3 regions of the Ruegeria sp. CG1 genome follow, and region 3 is predicted to be linked to each of the others. Evidence: riboswitches for the same ligand, from Rfam matches in the RefSeq annotation. Region 3 holds a riboswitch; each other region holds the start of a gene.
The links. Region 3 has a riboswitch for cobalamin ahead of ACR0AU_RS05930 (hypothetical protein). Riboswitches for the same ligand answer to the same signal wherever they lie in the genome.

Region 1: linked by a shared signal. The riboswitch ahead of ACR0AU_RS06870 (DUF1636 family protein) and the one ahead of ACR0AU_RS05930 (hypothetical protein) in region 3 are both predicted to bind cobalamin.
Region 2: linked by a shared signal. The riboswitch ahead of ACR0AU_RS08535 (energy-coupling factor ABC transporter permease) and the one ahead of ACR0AU_RS05930 (hypothetical protein) in region 3 are both predicted to bind cobalamin.

Annotation. Positions count from the first base shown of each region.
Region 1 covers NZ_JBQFRF010000002.1:236,598-242,285, forward strand. The annotation lists gene ACR0AU_RS06860 (peroxidase family protein) at 1-1,159, opposite strand, end outside; gene ACR0AU_RS06865 (catalase family protein) at 1,178-2,245, opposite strand; cobalamin riboswitch at 2,504-2,711, shown strand; gene ACR0AU_RS06870 (DUF1636 family protein) at 2,814-3,170, shown strand; gene ACR0AU_RS06875 (ABC transporter ATP-binding protein) at 3,167-3,952, shown strand; gene ACR0AU_RS06880 (ABC transporter substrate-binding protein) at 3,971-4,918, shown strand; gene ACR0AU_RS06885 (iron ABC transporter permease) at 4,920-5,688, shown strand, end outside.
Region 2 covers NZ_JBQFRF010000002.1:635,356-641,043, forward strand. The annotation lists gene ACR0AU_RS08510 (ParB N-terminal domain-containing protein) at 1-192, shown strand, start outside; partial or broken gene istA (IS21 family transposase) at 954-1,585, shown strand; gene ACR0AU_RS08520 (MerR family transcriptional regulator) at 1,774-2,202, opposite strand; gene ACR0AU_RS08525 (hypothetical protein) at 2,549-2,821, shown strand; gene ACR0AU_RS08530 (L,D-transpeptidase) at 2,863-3,525, opposite strand; cobalamin riboswitch at 3,741-3,953, shown strand; gene ACR0AU_RS08535 (energy-coupling factor ABC transporter permease) at 4,030-4,713, shown strand; gene ACR0AU_RS08540 (transglutaminase-like cysteine peptidase) at 4,819-5,058, opposite strand; gene ACR0AU_RS08545 (aminotransferase class V-fold PLP-dependent enzyme) at 5,316-5,688, shown strand, end outside.
Region 3 covers NZ_JBQFRF010000002.1:48,669-54,356, forward strand. The annotation lists gene ACR0AU_RS05910 (bifunctional 2',3'-cyclic-nucleotide 2'-phosphodiesterase/3'-nucleotidase) at 1-1,317, shown strand, start outside; RNA gene ffs (signal recognition particle sRNA small type) at 1,356-1,454, shown strand; gene rsgA (ribosome small subunit-dependent GTPase A) at 1,614-2,642, shown strand; gene ACR0AU_RS05925 (alpha/beta fold hydrolase) at 2,679-3,536, opposite strand; cobalamin riboswitch at 3,658-3,878, shown strand; gene ACR0AU_RS05930 (hypothetical protein) at 3,970-4,377, shown strand; gene ACR0AU_RS05935 (phosphatase domain-containing protein) at 4,382-4,882, opposite strand; gene ACR0AU_RS05940 (DNA polymerase III subunit gamma/tau) at 5,055-5,688, shown strand, end outside.

The sequences.
Region 1 (5,688 bases), 190 kb from region 3:
TGCGGGCCGCAGGTTGGCGCGACAATGATCGGATCATTTCCGCCAATCCCGTTTGTTCGACCAGTCGTGGATTGAATCTGAACCCCTCCGGGCCAACCTGTGCGCCGTCGATTATGAATCGCTCGGGGATCATCGAATGCCAGCGGTAGAGCAAATTGAACTCAATCGCGATCTGGTTGGAATGATGCCACGGTTGCCAGCGATTGACGCCAACAGGCAGTTTGAATGGCATATTGGCGATGTGGGCGATGTAGTCCTCAAGCACAAGCTTGATCAGCAATGCGATTAAGGTGCAGCGTGTGGTCTGGAACACACGCTCTTTGTCCCAGCCTGATATGCCGCGCTTTTCGCGCCACAACAGATCGGCAAAGGTGTTATGGGCGCGCAACATCAGTGTATTGATCGCGATATAGCCTATGGTACCATTGCCATTATCGAGCCCGGTTGCATGAAAATCGAGCAGTAGCTGGTCAATCGCGTGATCGCTGAGACCCGGATGTGCCCGTTTCACCGCATTCCACAACTTGCATGGATCGTGCAGGGGCTTTCCGCAATTCTCGCCAGTGGCAAGACTGCCATCAAAGGGGGGCGCAAGCTTAACACCACCGCTTTGGTTCTTTTGAAACAGCTTCGGGGCCCACATCTCTCCTTGTGTATCCAGACGAAAGGCCAACCGGTGGGTTAATTCATTGGTTTCGGGATCGCGTTCGCGCAGCATGTCGGTCTGAAAATCGTTCAGCCCGTAGATTTGGCATAGATCGACCTCGTGGTTCGAATCCGTCTGATCAACCGGTCCTTTCGCCCCAAAGGTGCGCAGGAAACTGTCGGTAAACCATTGTGCGGCCGAGATAAACAAAAGTGTCGATCCTTGCGGGCACATCAAGGTAAGCGGGCTGCCATCCATTTGTGTCCGTCGGCGAAAGAGATCAGCAACTTCGCTTTCCGACGGCAGGACGGGTGAGAGGTCTTCTGGCGTTGTATGCCGACCGATCCAGCGATGGGAAAACACGCCGGGCCATGTCGTGTAGTCTGCGCCCATCGTATAGGGCCGCGGTCGGTGGATCTTCGCGGCGTTTGCAAGCCTGATCGCGGCTAAATAGCTCGTAACGGGTGGGGAGATCTTGAATCCGAGTTTGATCAGATCATCAACGTCCAGCATCAATACATCTCCGTTTGGTCATCGATTCGGGAACCGGGCGCGGGCCAGGCTCAGATAGGTTCTGAGCCGGATCGCATTAATCGGTCCTAAAGGTTCGTGATCTGCCGTGACACGCCAGGGCGAGAAGCTCATCGCGTCGCCATTCTGCGGATCAAATTCTGCACCTTTGGGAATCGTGATATCCGCCACGGGCGTGACGGTATGATGGTACGGATCAAGAGGTGCATCTGGTTGCGGATCGCATGCCCACCGGATGCGATTGTCTAGCACATCGAATTCGTCGGCCGGGCGCGGGGGCTCAATCACACACAGCTCGAAGTGATTATCTCCATCGGCCACGTCTTGCCGCAAACACTGCCCGATCCCATCTGGGTCGTCTACCGGATGTGCCGGAATTTTTGGTTTAGCGCTGCGGGCTAGGTATCGGACTGTTAGATCGGGGCCCAGCCGATACGGTGTTGTCGACCAGAAATGGACCTCAAAAGGCGAGTGCATATAGTTCGAGGCAAAATCACTCGCGACGCGAAACTGACGCTTGCCTTCACGAGTGAGGAAGGCTCGAAATCCTGCGCGCAGCCCTTTGATGATCAACCTAAGGCTCCATTTTCGTCGCCCTTTGATCGCGTGCTGGACCGCTTGTAATGTGGCGACAAGCCTGCCCAATCGCTCATATTCATCGGGGACATAGCTGGGAAACACATCCTGATCGACCAATACAAAATCGAACTCGTCGCTGAGTTGTGTGGTCCCCAGATGTGCAAGTGCTTCGGCGTCGATCAGCTTGGGGCCTGGCACGTCAAAAAGCTTGATCGCCATCCCGTGGGCATCCGATTTCCGGTCATCCAGATGCGCGCCGTTGGAAAAGCGAAGTGCGGCTGTATAGTCTGCGGGCTGTTCAAACAGGCCGTGACGGAACTGTTCTGGTAGATCGTTTCTGACGGTGAATGTTGCAGCCACGCACCCGTGACTGCGCCCATGCTGAGCCCTTAAGCGATGGCCTTTCCACCGTGCAACGGCCTCGAGATTGTGGTCAATGACATCATCAACAATATCCGGCGGCAATGCGTTTTGCGAAACATGCGTCAAAGAACCGTCTCCTTGGATAAACCCAGGCAATGATCAAACAGGGGTAAGGCGCTGACAAAGCTAAACCTCTAAATTTGTTCAGCTTACCTCAGATTGTCTAATTTCCAAACACACCAACTATGGACAGCCGTGGCCAGACAAATTCGGCGCGCAGCCCAACCCATTCGGTTGGTGCTACGGACACGTGGTTGCCCGCGCTCGATCCTCGACCAGAGTTGGGCGCCTTCGACTTTATCATTGACGTGTCCGGTGTTCTCGGGCACTCAATCGATTGATGGTTCCCGGTGGTGTTGCCGCGGGATGAAAAGGGAATACGGTGAGGTTTGCCAAAAGGTGCCAATTCCGTAACTGCCCCCGCAACTGTAAGCGGTGAGCAAGGCCAAACAGCCACTGGTCCACAGGGTCGGGAAGGTTGGCCGAGCGCGGACCCGCAAGTCAGGAGACCTGCCATCAGATGTTTAACCAACTCGGGGCGGGGCGTCCTGGAAGGAGGCTTTGATGGCGCGTCAATCGCGTGTTTACATTGTCGGCAGCTTCCGCATGCGCTTGGAAACAAGTGGAGTGGACCATGCCAGATACGCCTGATCATTTCATTCTAGTCTGCGAAAGCTGCACTGAAGGGCTGCCCCTTGATGAAATTTGCAATGCGTTGACTGGGAAATTACATCGCAGTTTTGCGATCCGCGCGTCGTCTTGCATGGCAGGCTGCGATAGTCCCAGAACGGTTGGGTTCCAGGCCGTAGGAAAGGCGCAATACCTTTTTGGTGGCATTCAGACCGCGGATGAGGTGCAGGCGCTGGCTGAGTTTGCAGCGCAGTATCGTGAAAGCCCGGATGGCTGGACAAATGCCACTGATCGCCCGCAGGCGTTGTTCAATAAAACCCTCTCGCGCATGCCGCGGATCGAACAGGGGGCATCGCAATGACGTTGCCACCCTTTCTGATTGCCGAAAACCTTGAGTATTATGCCCTTACCGGAGATGTCCTGTTGCAGGGCGTCTCGTTCGAGTTGTACGAGGGTTCCATTCTAGCCATCGCCGGCCCGAACGGGGCGGGGAAAACGACGCTTCTCAATCTGTTGTGCGGCGCTGAGCCGCTGGCACTTGGTGATGTTCGGATCAAAGGACGCAGTCTGAAAAAGCTCACGGCCAAAGAGCGTGCGCGCATGATTGCAGTGGTAGGTCAGCAGGAACTGCCCGATGGACGCTTGGCGTTACGCGATTATGTTGCGCTGGGGCAAATACCCATCCGTGCGGACCGCTCTGCCGAAGGCCAAGCGCAAGAGCTGGACCGGATTTTAGACCTGACCGGTCTCGCCAATCTCGCGGACAAGCGCATGGCCCAACTGTCCGGAGGCGAACGTCAGCGTGCCCATATCGCACGTGCTTTGGCGCAGAACCCTTCGTTGCTGTTTCTGGACGAACCGACCAACCATCTGGATCCTGATGCAAAAGGGCGGATGCTGTCTTTGGTCGCCGAGCTTGGGATCACCGTGGTCATGATCGTACACGATCTGGTCATGATCCCCGAATTCGCCACACACGTGGCGCTGATGAAATCGACCCGCATGATCGAGTTTGGATCGGTGGACAAGGTGCTGACACCCGAAAGAGTCCGCGAAACTTTCGGCGTTGATTTCCTCTGCTTTCTCCACGAAGGCCGCGTGATCCCGGCGCTTGATATTCGAAGAACCACAATCTCAACTTAGTCGAAGGAACACACTGAGATGAAATACATCTGGCCCGTGGCGTTGGCCACCGCCATGGCAAGCGGTGCTGCTGCGCAAGAAGTCACCGTAGACAACTGCGGCGAACCGCTGGTTTTTGATACCGCGCCCGAGCGCCTGGTTGTGCATGACATGAACATGACCGATATGGCTTTTGCATTGGGTCTGCAGGACAAGATCGTCGGCCTGACCGGCATCACCGGCTGGTACAAGACCAGCCCTGATTTTGATGCCCTGCGCGGCGACATCCCCGAGCTTGCGCCGAAATATCCGACCGTCGAAAACTTGGTGGCGGTTGAACCCGACCTGTTCTTTGCCGGTTGGTACTATGGCATGAAGCCGGGTGGTGATGTGACCCCAGATACATTGGAACCGTTCGGAATCAAGACCTTGGTTCTAACGGAAAGCTGTGTCCATCTGGACAAGGATCGCCCCGAAGCCAGCATGGATCTTCTGTTTGGCGATGTGTTGCGCTTGGGCAAGGTGATGCAAGTCGAAGACAAGGCCGAGGCTCTGGTCTCGGGCTGGAAAGAGCAGCTGGCAGCGATCGAAGCCAAGACTGCTGAACTGCCCAAGCCCCGCGTCTTTCTTCTGGATGGTCCTGCAGATGCTCCGTTTACCGCCGGTAAATTCGCGATTCCCGACGCGATGATCACAGCCGCCGGTGGTGAAAACGTCACTCATGACATGGACACGAGCTGGGGCCGCACTTCGTGGGAGGCCGTTGCCGCATCGAACCCGGAATTCCTGGTTTTGTTGGATTATCAGACCGGCAATGGTGCCGAGGACACCTTCAAGTTCCTGCAGGAACATCCCGTCATGTCGCAGACTGATGCCGTCAAGAACGAACGCTGGATCGGATTGCGCTACGAAGAGCTAACGCCGGGACCGGCAAATATCGAAGCGATCTCGAAGATGGCGCGCGCGATGCATTCGGGTCAGAGCTAATATGGGCCGACTGGGCCTGACGTTGTTGCTGGGGGCGGTCGTTCTGACCGCCCTTTTGCTGATTTCCACGATCTACGGCACAACCTCGATTCCTTTGTCCGACACCTTCACCGCGATATTGCGCGGTACCGGGTTGCAGGACGGAGAGATGTCGCCGCTGCATAGGATCGTATTCGACCTGCGATTGCCCCGCGCGTTGTTTGCAGCCGTGATCGGTGCTGGGCTGGGCATCGTTGGCGTGGTGCTGCAAACGACCACACGTAATGACCTTGCCGATCCATTTCTGTTCGGCCTGTCCTCGGGTGCGGCAGCGGGGGCGGTGTTTGTAATTACCGTGACCGGAGATATTCTGGGTTTCTGGACTCTGCCTCTGGCTGCCTTTTGCGGCGGTCTTGTGGCGTCGGGCATCGTGCTGGCGCTGGTTCATGGGCTTCGCACCAGCGCACCGGAAAAGCTGATCCTTGCGGGTCTGGCTGTGTCGTTTTTGTTTTCGGCCATAACCAACTATCTGATTTTCGCCGGCGATAGCCGCGCCGCCCATTCTGTCATCTTCTGGATGCTGGGGGGGCTGGGCCTGGCCCGTTGGGAGACGTTCCCGCTGGTGTGCATCGGTCTGCTGCTGATCCTGAGCTATTCGCTTTATCGCAGCCGCTGGTTGGATGCGCTGCTGACCGGGGATTTGACTGCCGCTACTCTGGGTGTGCCGGTTCGGGGTCTGCGGTTCAGCATGTTTTTCACCGCAGCGTTGGCAACGGCCGTGTTTGTTTCCG
Region 2 (5,688 bases), 590 kb from region 3:
AAACCACGCCGCGCGAAGACAACGTTTCAGGTAAGGGGCAGGGCAGGGATTGCAAAATGTTCTGCATCCAGCGGAAGGATCGAACTTCGCTATGATCTCGATTTTACCCGTGTCGATAGGGCGAAATTAGAACGTGCTGTGGCCACCTTGATCGAGGATCTGCGAGAAGAAGACGATCTTACCCACGGGTAAGGCGGGCTTAGCGAGATAGATCCGAAGCGCGGCGCTGGTTAATTTCAGCGCCGTTTTTTTGCACAAACTGGACAGCTGTTTGAGTCAGAACCTCAGGAAGTCATCTGAACCATTTGATCGTACCACCCGGATTCAAACGCTTGTTTTGTGCTTCGGGCGGCTGCATTCCGAGCAGAGGCGATGACATCAAGTCCAGTTAATCAATATAAGGCGTCGCGCCGCATTGATGTTAAACTGGGGCAGGTGATCTGCAATTTATTTAGTTTGTCACGGCGGAACTGATGCACAGTCTATGGGGTAGGGCAGGGACCACGCCACGGCCTCAATCTTCGTGCGCACCGCCGCTGCTTTTCATCAGGAGAACTATCTTGGCGTGCGGTAACATATTCAAAGCACTTGAGCATACAACGGTGTGGCGGTGAGTACCTATCAACGATTGGTATGAACGTGCCGTGGCTTGCCAGAGAAAGCGCGGCGATCGGTTGAATGATCGACAATAGAGAGCATCGTGTGTGAGTAGTGCGCAAAATGTACTAATAACTACTATTACTAATTCTGTCGGTCTGCAGTTTCATGCAGTAAGAGAATGTGATTTCGGTGACATACTTCTTCGCAAGTTTCCTGGGCTGAACAGGCGGTGGTTCTGTCGTAAACTCTGCCCCCACTTTTCAGATCGAACGCAGTCCTGTTAACGCGGGCTGGGACGTGACAGGAGCAAACTGTGACGATCACTTTGAAAGGCGCGCATTTTCCAAGATTAATGGTTGTCGGAGGATCGGCAGCGACCGCGCAAACAGCGGCATATGGTCAAGCGGATCTTCGAGCAGTAGCGCGATGAGCATGGTTTCGAGGGTGGTTACACCATCATCAAGGACTATGTTCGGGAGCATGGTCGACAGCATCGCGAGATGTTCTTACCGCTTCACCATGCATCCGGCTATGCTAAGGCCAATTTCGGCGAAGCAATGGTGGTGATCGGCGGCATTGAGCAAAAGGCTCACTTCTTTGCCTTGGATCTACCGTATAGCGATGCCTGCTACATCCGCGCCTATTCTGCGGCGGCTGCCGAGGCCTGGATGGACGGGCACGTCCATGCCTTTAGGTTCTTTGAGGCCGTTCAGCGGTCGATCCTGTACGATAACGATCAGTGCCTTGTAGCAAAGATCGAGCCCGACGGAACTCGCAGGCGTGCGCGGCTGTTCAGCAAAATGCTGTCCCACTATGTGATCCAGGTCCGCAACGGGCGTCCTGGTACGGGCAACAACAAGGGATCCGTTGAAGGGCTGGTGGTTACTCCCGGCACAATTTCATGGTGCCGATCCCGAACTTTCCAACCAGGGATGCCTTCAACGACAGGCTTGAGAGGCAGTGCCAAAAACGACAGGCAGATCGGACCAGCGCCGTTCCGTTATAAGCCCCAAGATTGCGGGTGTTTCAAAATCAAGCAGAGGTGTGGCGGCTAGCAACGGGTCTCTGTTCAGCATTTGGTCTATCGTCGAATCAACTCTGAAAGACTTGTAATTGCTATAGTGACTATGGCTTCGAGGGGCTAATTCCAGTTCGCAACGACGCTGCCCAGGGTTACGCGCCGATTTCTTCGTGATCAGTAAGACATTCGGAATGATCGCGTAGAACTTCGAGAACACGACAATCCGAGGTGTTGCCGACACAGCTTTCATGCACCATGCGCTCCAGCTCGTTCCGTAACGCTTCCAGCCGTGCCATTCTTTGCTCAATCTGTTTGAGTTGTCGGCGCGCAATACTGTCAGCTTCATGACATGGGCGATCTGGATCGTCGGACAAATCAAGCAGTTCGCGTATTGCCTGAAGCGAAAACCCCAGTTGGCGGGCGTGACGGATAAAAGCCAGACGATCCAGTTCGGTATGGCGATAACGCCGCTGGCCACCTTCGGTGCGCCCCGGTTCCGGCATAAGTCCGATATGCTCGTAGTAGCGGATAGTCTGAACCTTGGTTCCGGTCTTTTTTCCAAGCGTTCCGATCGTCAGCATCTGGGTCTCCTTACAAAGTTACAGCTTATGTAGGTTCGAGTTGGCACCGCACAATAGCACCTTCCGGCCGGTGGGCCTGTGACACCCAGCCGCTACCGCATGCGTGGTGACCATGTTTGTTTTCGTGGCCATGGTCGTGGCTTTGGGTATCGGATGACATGATTGGACCTCAAGAATCTCTATGGTCCTTTGTAAATAGTTCCTACAGTGACTAGAGCTTCAATACCTTTTATATTTTTTTCATCCGGGTTCTTTGCCTGCGATATTGTTAGTTCATTTCGTCTTGCGGGCCGGCCGTGTGGATGCAATCTAATTGCAGATGACGCAAAAAATTTGGAACAGATCAATGCAGAAACGGATCGCAATTACCATCACGTTAGTCTCGATTACGGCTGGTTGTTCAGCCCAGTTCACCGGGGCCAAAAGCAAAGCACTTGAACCAGGCAACGTGCCAGATTCGGTCGTAGCGCTGGCAGGGCCGGCGCAGGATTTGACCACAGCGCGCCTCCTGCCCGAAGACAATTGCTTTTGGTATGAGCACAGCGGACCCGTCGAGACGACATTGGTACCATTGCGCGCGACGAATGGCGCTCCGATCTGCATTGCGCGCGACGCCTGATCGAAATGAGGGCAGCGACGTCCATGTACGCTGCCCAATATTCATGAGCGGGCTGTGACGCTATCTTCGGCAGAGTATAGGAAAGCGGTCGAGCCGGTTTTCACGTTTGGGTAGAGGTCATTGATATGAGCCATGATCATTCGCACACATCCAGAACTTGCGCGACCGCCGATGCTTCTTGGCTCAGGCGTGCCGTGAATTCTGAGATATGTGTCTCGGTCTCCAACGTATAGATAAAGGGCACGAGAGCCGAGAGCATTATTCGGCCCGGGCTCCATGCCATTCCGGAATTCCGCGTATTCGGGGTTGCGCTCGATCATTGAAGCGGTTGGTGTCCAGTGTGGCCATTCGACCTTTCGGCGGATAACATAGGTGCCGGGCTCGTAAAGGTTCCCGCGCGCGATCGCTACGCCATAGCGCATTGCGGTCCCGCCTTCTTCGATATGATAAAGATATCGTGCGACGGCATCGACATGGATGTCACCTGGAACCAAACCATCATTTGCCGCGACGCGTCTTGGTAAAAAACGGTCGTGAACACCCCACGGATTTGAGGTCATTGGATCGTAACCAATTGGCGTGACCTGACTGTCCCAATAGGTCTTCTGCGATGCGGTTGGCCAGGTTTTGGCGATCAATGGACTGGCCGCAGACGCTGAGAACAGCGCTGTGGTGGATTGAATGAAATGGCGCCTTGTAAGCATAGGTCTCGTCCTGGTTCACAAGTTTAACGTATTTGGATCGCACTATCGCGAATTAATTCGAATCTTAAAGCCTCTAGCAGCTAGAGCTTCAAGAGGTTTCAGGTAACGCTTGGTTTACCCAGTTGATCACGTGACCGGTTGCGTGAATCCTGCTTCGGTCGAGTTTACATTGGAATAGGTCGCAAAGACAATTGACACAGGCGAAGCCGCCATTGTAGCGGTGATTTGTTTTCGGTTCCTGATGGCGGAAGCCAAAAGGATTAAAAGGGAATACGGTTCGGTGTTTTCAATGGCGCCAATTCCGTAACTGCCCCCGCAACTGTGAGCGGAGAGCGATGCCAAGACACCACTGGTTCGTAATGGAACCGGGAAGGTTGGCGGAGCGAGCACCCGCGAGTCAGGAGACCTGCCGTAAAGCGCCGGGCTATGCCCAGACTGAACCTGTCGGCCTTACGGTCGATTCAACCTGACAAGCCGCCGGGTGAGGCGGTAGGGAGAAAGAACATGCATATCGAACCGGGCATCGTGAATGGTGCCAAAATCGCGCTTTCCTATGTTACCGCCGCAGGTGCGGCTACTTACGCAGCGAAAGAAACGTTTTCCACATTGCGTGCGAATGGACCTGCATCTTTTGTTATGCGCTCGGTGCTCGCCACCGTTGGGGTTTTCCTTTTCTTCGAAGTCCTGCCGCATTTCCCGGTTGGTGTCTCTGAAGTCCACTTCATCCTGGGGTCGACGCTGTTTCTGCTTCTCGGTGCTGCACCCGCGGCTTTTGGATTGGCAGCTGGTCTCCTGATTCAGGGTGTGTTTTTTGCCCCGTTCGATCTTCCGCAGTACTTCATCAACCTGACCACTCTGCTGGTGCCGCTATTTGCGCTACAGGCACTGGCCAGCCGCATCATCGCACCCGGCACAGCATATGTTGACCTCAAATATGGCCAAGCTCTTGCCCTAAGTGCGACGTATCAGGGAGGAGTAGTCGCATGGGTTGGGTTCTGGGCCTTCTACGGCCAGGGTTTCGGCGCAGAAACCATGGCGTCGGTTCTGTCCTTTGGCGGCGCTTATATGCTGGTAATTGTCATTGAGCCGATTGCTGATCTGGCAGTGCTTGCGGCAGCCAAGGCAATGCGCGGTTTGAACAGTACAGGTCTGGTGACTCCGCGTTTGTACAACGCTGCGAAAGCTTGACCAAAGTTTGAAGCGGTGTCCTAAACTTGGGTTGCCGCGAAACAACCAGTAGTCGCAGGACCAAAATTTTATTGTGGCGCGTCTCTAGGGCGCGCCACATTGTTTTTAGCAGCTAGAAACCTGCACCCAACGATCAGGGTGATTTGGGTCCTGTATTCGTAGGAAAAGATACCTCGTTTCCTTCCACGATTTGATCCTGTTGGTGACACTGTCCAGAATCAAATCGCCATCACTCGAGCGACAAACTAGAACAGCATGGCCACTGCGATTGGTGTCCAAGACGGTAGCAATCAGTAGCTTCGCAGGGTCCAAGCCGTTCTGCATTAGCTCAAATTTCTTTTGCAAGGCGATGTCTCTAGAACAACGCTCAGGTTACAAACCGTCGGCCTGACCAGCGGTTTCTCAACCAAGCGAAGGCATGCGTGAGGGTGTGATCGGGCCGACGAAATTGAAATTCGCGAACCATATTGCTCTTGTGGCTGAGTTCTCTTGGCTCGATGGTCTCAATTTCCACCCACAATGCCCCAAGTTTTTTTGTGAGTAGTTTTGCAAAAGGGCGCATATATCTTGCCAGAATGACATTTTCGCAGGAATGGTTCCCGATGACCAAGATCACTCCAGAATTGCTTGAACAAATCCGTGCCCGATTTGCGCAGGTTGACCACTGCCCGCAGCAGGGACCGCGTATTTTCTTTGAAAACGCGGGTGGGGCGCTGACGCTGAATTCGGTTGTGGGCACCTCGCAGGCTTATGCTGCGATCCCTGACAATCAGGGCCGCGACAACCCGGGAAGTCACGAACTGGTGCGGGTAATCAACAAGGCCAAAGAAGATATGGCCGTGTTCATGAACGCCCCCGGTGGCCAGTTCTTTGTCGGCGAAAGCGGGACCGAGCTGCTGTTTCGTTTGATAATGAACGCCTGTCTGGGCACAGGCACCGGTCGGGTGCTTGGCACAACGCTGGAACATCCCGCGA
Region 3 (5,688 bases):
CGGGTCGTGGTAACAGACATTCTCGCCGCTGCGTGGCGCGCTGCTGAAGATCTCAGCGTGCAAGGTTGCGATCTGATTGTCGCCCTTGCGCATACCGGACTGGGATCGGCAATGGCCGAGCCGGATATGGAAAACGCGATCATCCCGCTGGCCGAGATGCCGCTGATTGATGCCGTCGTCGCAGGCCACACCCATCTGACACTGCCCGGAAAGGCGCATGATGGTTATCCATTCGTCGACAGTACGCGGGGGCTTGTGCATGGAACGCCGGTTGTCATGCAGGGTTGGGCCGGGTCTCATCTTGGGATCATTGATCTGACACTGCAAAAAGATACCACCGGCGATTGGCGCATTACAGGCAGCCATGTCGAAGCGCGGGCAATCGCTCAATCGGGCACAGAAATACCCGAATGCCCAAGGATCACAGAGCTGTTTGCGACCGGCCACGCTGCGACGCGCAAAAGGGTGACCAGGCCAGTGGGCACAATCCCACACACGCTACACAGCTACTTCTCATATTGCATACCGGATCGCGGTCTGGCCTTGGTTGCGGCGGCTCAGGCCGCTGCCCTACGCCCGCATTTGGTCGATACCGACTGGGCAGATTTGCCGATCATATCGTCAGCCGCCCCGGCAAAGTTCGGCGGGCGCGCAGGAAGCAAGTACTACACTGATATCCCCTCAGGCGAGATTTCAGTTCGACATATCGCTGATCTCAGTGTCTTTCCTAATGAATTGCGCGCGATGCTGGCCTCAGGTTCTCAGATTCGGGACTGGCTTGAGATGTCAGCCGGGCTGTTCCATCAACTTGGATCAGACGCCCCGATCGATCTTGCCGATCCTCAGCGCACGGGCTTCAATTTCGATGTCCTGCATGGCGTCACCTACCAGATCGATCTTTCGCAACCGGCGCGGTTCGATACGCTCGGTCGAGTGATTGATCCGGCATTTTCCCGCATACGCAACCTGGAATTCGATGGGCAGCCGATTGCGCCTGACCAGAGTTTCCTTGTCGCCACCAATAACTACCGCGCCAATGGCGGTGGTCATTTTCCAATTGCGCGACAAGCCCGTATGATTGACCTGCCTCAGATCAGCATACAGGATATTCTATGCAAATACGTCGCGGGCACATTGCCCGCCGACCCACTCGCGCATGCACCGCGCCCCTTTTCTTTTGTACCAAACCAAAGGCAGGGCGCGATCCTGACAACGGGGCCACGCGCGCTACACCATGTTGCAGAGCTTGCTGAGTATCATCCACGCATTCTGCCCGACTATGCGGATGGTTTCATGCGCATTCATCTGACCTTCTGACGGGTTGCCATTTTCAGGGGATGCACCTATATCGGCTTTGAGAGGTTGGCGCGGGCGAGCGCCTCGCCAACCTGGTCAGGTCCGGAAGGAAGCAGCCACAACGAGCCCCGCTTGGGTCGATGTCCAACCTCTCACTTAGAACCTATCAGCCGCAGGAGGGCGTTTATGATTGTAGCAAAAACCCTTCGGGCAGACCGGTTCTGATCCTTTCCGATCAACTGATTGCCTGAACACGTCGCCGGCGGATGCGCGATTGCCATTCGACGGGATTGCTGTTTCTGATCACAGGCAGACCAATGTTACTTTCCTTTTCGGACCTCGGATGGTCCTCTCATTTCGCGGCTCAGCATACGGCTGATCCGTCACTTCTTCCGTATCGCATCTCGGCCGTACACCGGGATCGACTGATCGGGCTGAGCCCTGAAGGTGAATCGCCTTTGTTATCTCTGGATCAATCAACCGGCGCATATGCCGTTGGGGATTGGGTTCTGGCGGATGAAAACAAACGCATACGCCGAGTGCTGGACCGGCGCAGCCTGCTGCAGCGCCGGGCCGCAGGTACAGGGGCAGCGGCGCAGCTGATTGCTGCAAATGTTGATGTGCTGTTCATCGTCAGTTCCTGCAACGCCGATTTCAATATGCCACGATTGGAGCGGTATCTTGCGCTGGCGCATCAGGCAGGCTGCTATCCGGTGGTCGTTCTGACCAAATCGGACATGTGCGATGATCCGAGCCTTTATGTAGATCAAGCCCAATCGCTCGCCCCGTTTCTGACGGTACTTGCGGTCAACGCGCTGGATCACGGCGATCTCGAACAAGTTCTGTCGTGGTGTCCGAAAGGACAAACCAGCGCCTTGCTTGGATCATCCGGCGTTGGGAAAACGACGCTCGCCAACGGGATGACGGGGCAGGATCAGGCCACCGCAGGTATTCGCGAAGACGATGCGCGCGGCAGGCACACAACAACTGCACGCGCCTTGCATCGCATGCGCAATGGCGGCTGGCTGATCGATACGCCCGGCATGCGCGCGTTGCGTCTGCTGGATGCGCAGGAGGGGTTGGATGAGGTATTTTCGGACATCTCAGACCTCAGCCTGGATTGCCGCTTCTCGGATTGTCAGCACGAGTCTGAGCCCGGATGTGCGGTGCAGGCGGCAATCGACGCTGGTACGCTTGATCCCGCGCGGCTGGACCGCTGGCGCAAGCTGCGGCGCGAAGACCAACACAATTCCGCTTCGGTGGCGCAGGCCCGCGCCCGTGACAAGGCTTTCGGCAAGATGGTGCGCAGCGTGATGCACGAGAAAAAATCCCGTAAAGGGCTATAACGAAGCTGGGCACCGACCTACCGGTGCCCAGCGCTATCAGGCGATCAGCCTAGGCCAGACTGCCGCATTCCGTCTTGCGAATGCACCGATATGGCCGATCTTGGACACTCCGAATTCGCTTGGTGCAAGCAGATGGCGCCCGGCTTTGGGTCCATAGAGATCGGCAAGACGCCAGACAGCATCCGGCGGCACCATTTCATCATCTGCGAAGGTAAACAGATCGACACGTTTGCCCAAGTCTTTCCAGCGGGCGGCGGGCAGTGTCGTGCCGATCTCTGGCACATAGCTTTTGGGGGCGGTGCACCATTTGCGCCATTGCCAATAGACTTGGGCAGGCAGGTCCGATCCAAACCCGACCAACCGCCCGGGCAGGTAGCCAAGCGCCTTGACCACCAGCGGCGCGTGACCATACCAGAACAACGCCGCCAAAGCGCGATAAGGCCAAGGGTGATCCGCCAGCGTTACCAGACCCGAACAGACACAGATCATCCTGTCAATCTGATCGATATCGGGTTGGATCGGGCCAAACATTCCGCCCAAGGAATGACCGATGCTCCATAGCTTGGCCTGCGGAAACCGTCGGCGCATCTCGGCCCGGGCGGCTGGAATGTCGATCAACGCCCAATCGGCCATGGTGACATTTGACCGCTTTTGCGAACCCACCAAAGAGTGACCAAAATCCCGGTAATCGTAAGTCAGGCAGGCCATGCCCTGTTCTTCGGCGAGCCATCGGGCGAAGTACTGATAGTAATCCCTCGGCACCCCAGTCGCACCGTTTATGACGACCACCTTTTCGGGGTCGGCAACCGGACGGTAAAGCCGCGCCGACAACATTGCCGGGCCGGACGGGATTTGAAAATCCTCGGTCACAACCGCCTGCTGCGTGTCCAACATGGTGCCCTCCAATACCGACTGAACTGATCAGTTCACCCGAAGCGCCTCAAGTCAAGGTTGACGTGACTGGACCATACGTCACTTGCCTGACGCAATCTTCTTGACTCGGGCACGGCGCAGCCGCTAGCCATGTCGCGATGGTTCTCGCGCCCAATCGGGCCGGGATGAAAAGGGAACACGGTGCGGTTCTGCCCGAATAAATCCGGAAAGAACCTAGTCCGAGACTGCCCCCGCAACTGTAAGCGGAGAGCAATGCCGAGATACCACTGGCTTTGAAGGCTGGGAAGGTCGGCAAAGCGATGACCCGCAAGTCAGGAGACCTGCCATCGGATGTAGAACCGAAACTCGGGCGGGGTGTCCGGGACGGGTTTGATCGTGCTCCGCAACGACCAACCTGTGCCACGCCCTCGCCTTGCGCGCGGAGGGCGCATTGATGATCTGGAAGACCAAAACACACGAATTCGCGGCGACCGTGTGCCAACGTACTGGCGCGCCCTGCCCCGCATTGGCACAGATGGCGCGGGCTCTGACGCAGACCATGTCCGCCACAAAACCGGTCACGAAAACTGAGTTTGAGATTGAAGGCACCATAGATCTGTCGCACTGCCCGGAAGGATGCACCGCCCGCTTTCGCGCCCAATGCGACCAGATACGTGTATTCTGCGGAACCGATCCTGAAATCGATACCGGCCGGCTGGATGACTACGCAGACATGATGTTCGGAACCGAGTACCGCAGCCTACCCGCAGACCTGCTAAGGAATCCTCCTTGCGCCATGCTTGAGGCTTCGCTTCTGGTGCAGCACAACGGTGGCGAAATCTCGCCACATGTTGGTATCTAAGCCGTCAAACGGCTTGAACACGGGCCGGTTCAACGGCCCAAAGCATCTGGGCATTTGTCTCGACTGCGCAAGGACGCACCGTACGCAATCGCTTCAATGCCGCCTCAGGCCGTTCACCGCATTCAACCATCAGACGCAGAACCACCATCCCGGATCGGCCACAGCCACCACGGCAATGCACTAGTACACGGCCACCACCTGACAACGCCTGACGTGCGGTCGCGCCAACGCGGGGCCAGCGGTCCAAAATCTCTTTGGGTGGCGTGCCAAAATCTTCGATCGGCAAATGCACCCATCTGCTGGCACGCCCCTGAATATCAGCGCCAAAATTCCGCGCACCATCCTGAATCATCTCGACCTCAGTCGTCATCGAGATCACAAGCCCGGGCTTCCAGTCTGCGATAAGATCAAGGTCTTCTGTATACGTTCCTCCACGCCCAGGCATCGAGGACAAGGCCAAGGTGCCTCCGCCAACCTGCAACGCATAAACCACCAGTTGCGACATAATCTCCCCCCAAACAAACTTCACCCAACAACATACTGGTCCAGTAAATAGAATAGAGTGGATTTTAGCCGCATACCCACGCATTCCAAAATGAAAATCGTCCCGGCTGGCTGTGGACGCGGGCGGCGGGGGCCTCTACGCTGCGGCGTAACGCGAATCCGACAGAGCAGACATGACCGAGACGCCCAGCCCCGCCTACCAGGTTCTTGCCCGCAAATACCGCCCCGAAACCTTTGCCGATCTGGTCGGTCAGGACGCCATGGTGCGCACTCTGAAAAACGCCTTCGAGGCGGACCGGATCGCGCAGGCCTTCATAATGACCGGTATCCGCGGTACCGGCAAGACGACGACCGCTCGGATCATAGCCAAGGGTATGAACTGCATCGGTCCCGATGGCAGCGGCGGCCCTACAACCGAACCCTGCGGTCAATGTGAACATTGCGTGGCTATCATGGAGGGCCGCCATGTCGACGTGATGGAGATGGACGCCGCCAGCCGCACCGGTGTCAATGACATCCGCGAGATCATAGACAGCGTACGCTATCGCGCTGCATCCGCGCGCTACAAGATCTATATCATCGACGAGGTTCACATGCTGTCGACCAGCGCTTTTAACGCGCTGCTCAAGACGCTGGAAGAACCCCCCGAACACGTGAAGTTCATCTTTGCTACCACCGAGATTCGCAAGGTCCCGGTGACCGTCCTGTCCCGTTGCCAGCGCTTTGATCTGCGCCGGATCGAGCCGGAGGATATGATCGGACTGCTGCGCAAGATTGCAGGTGCCGAAGGGGCACAGATTGCCGAGG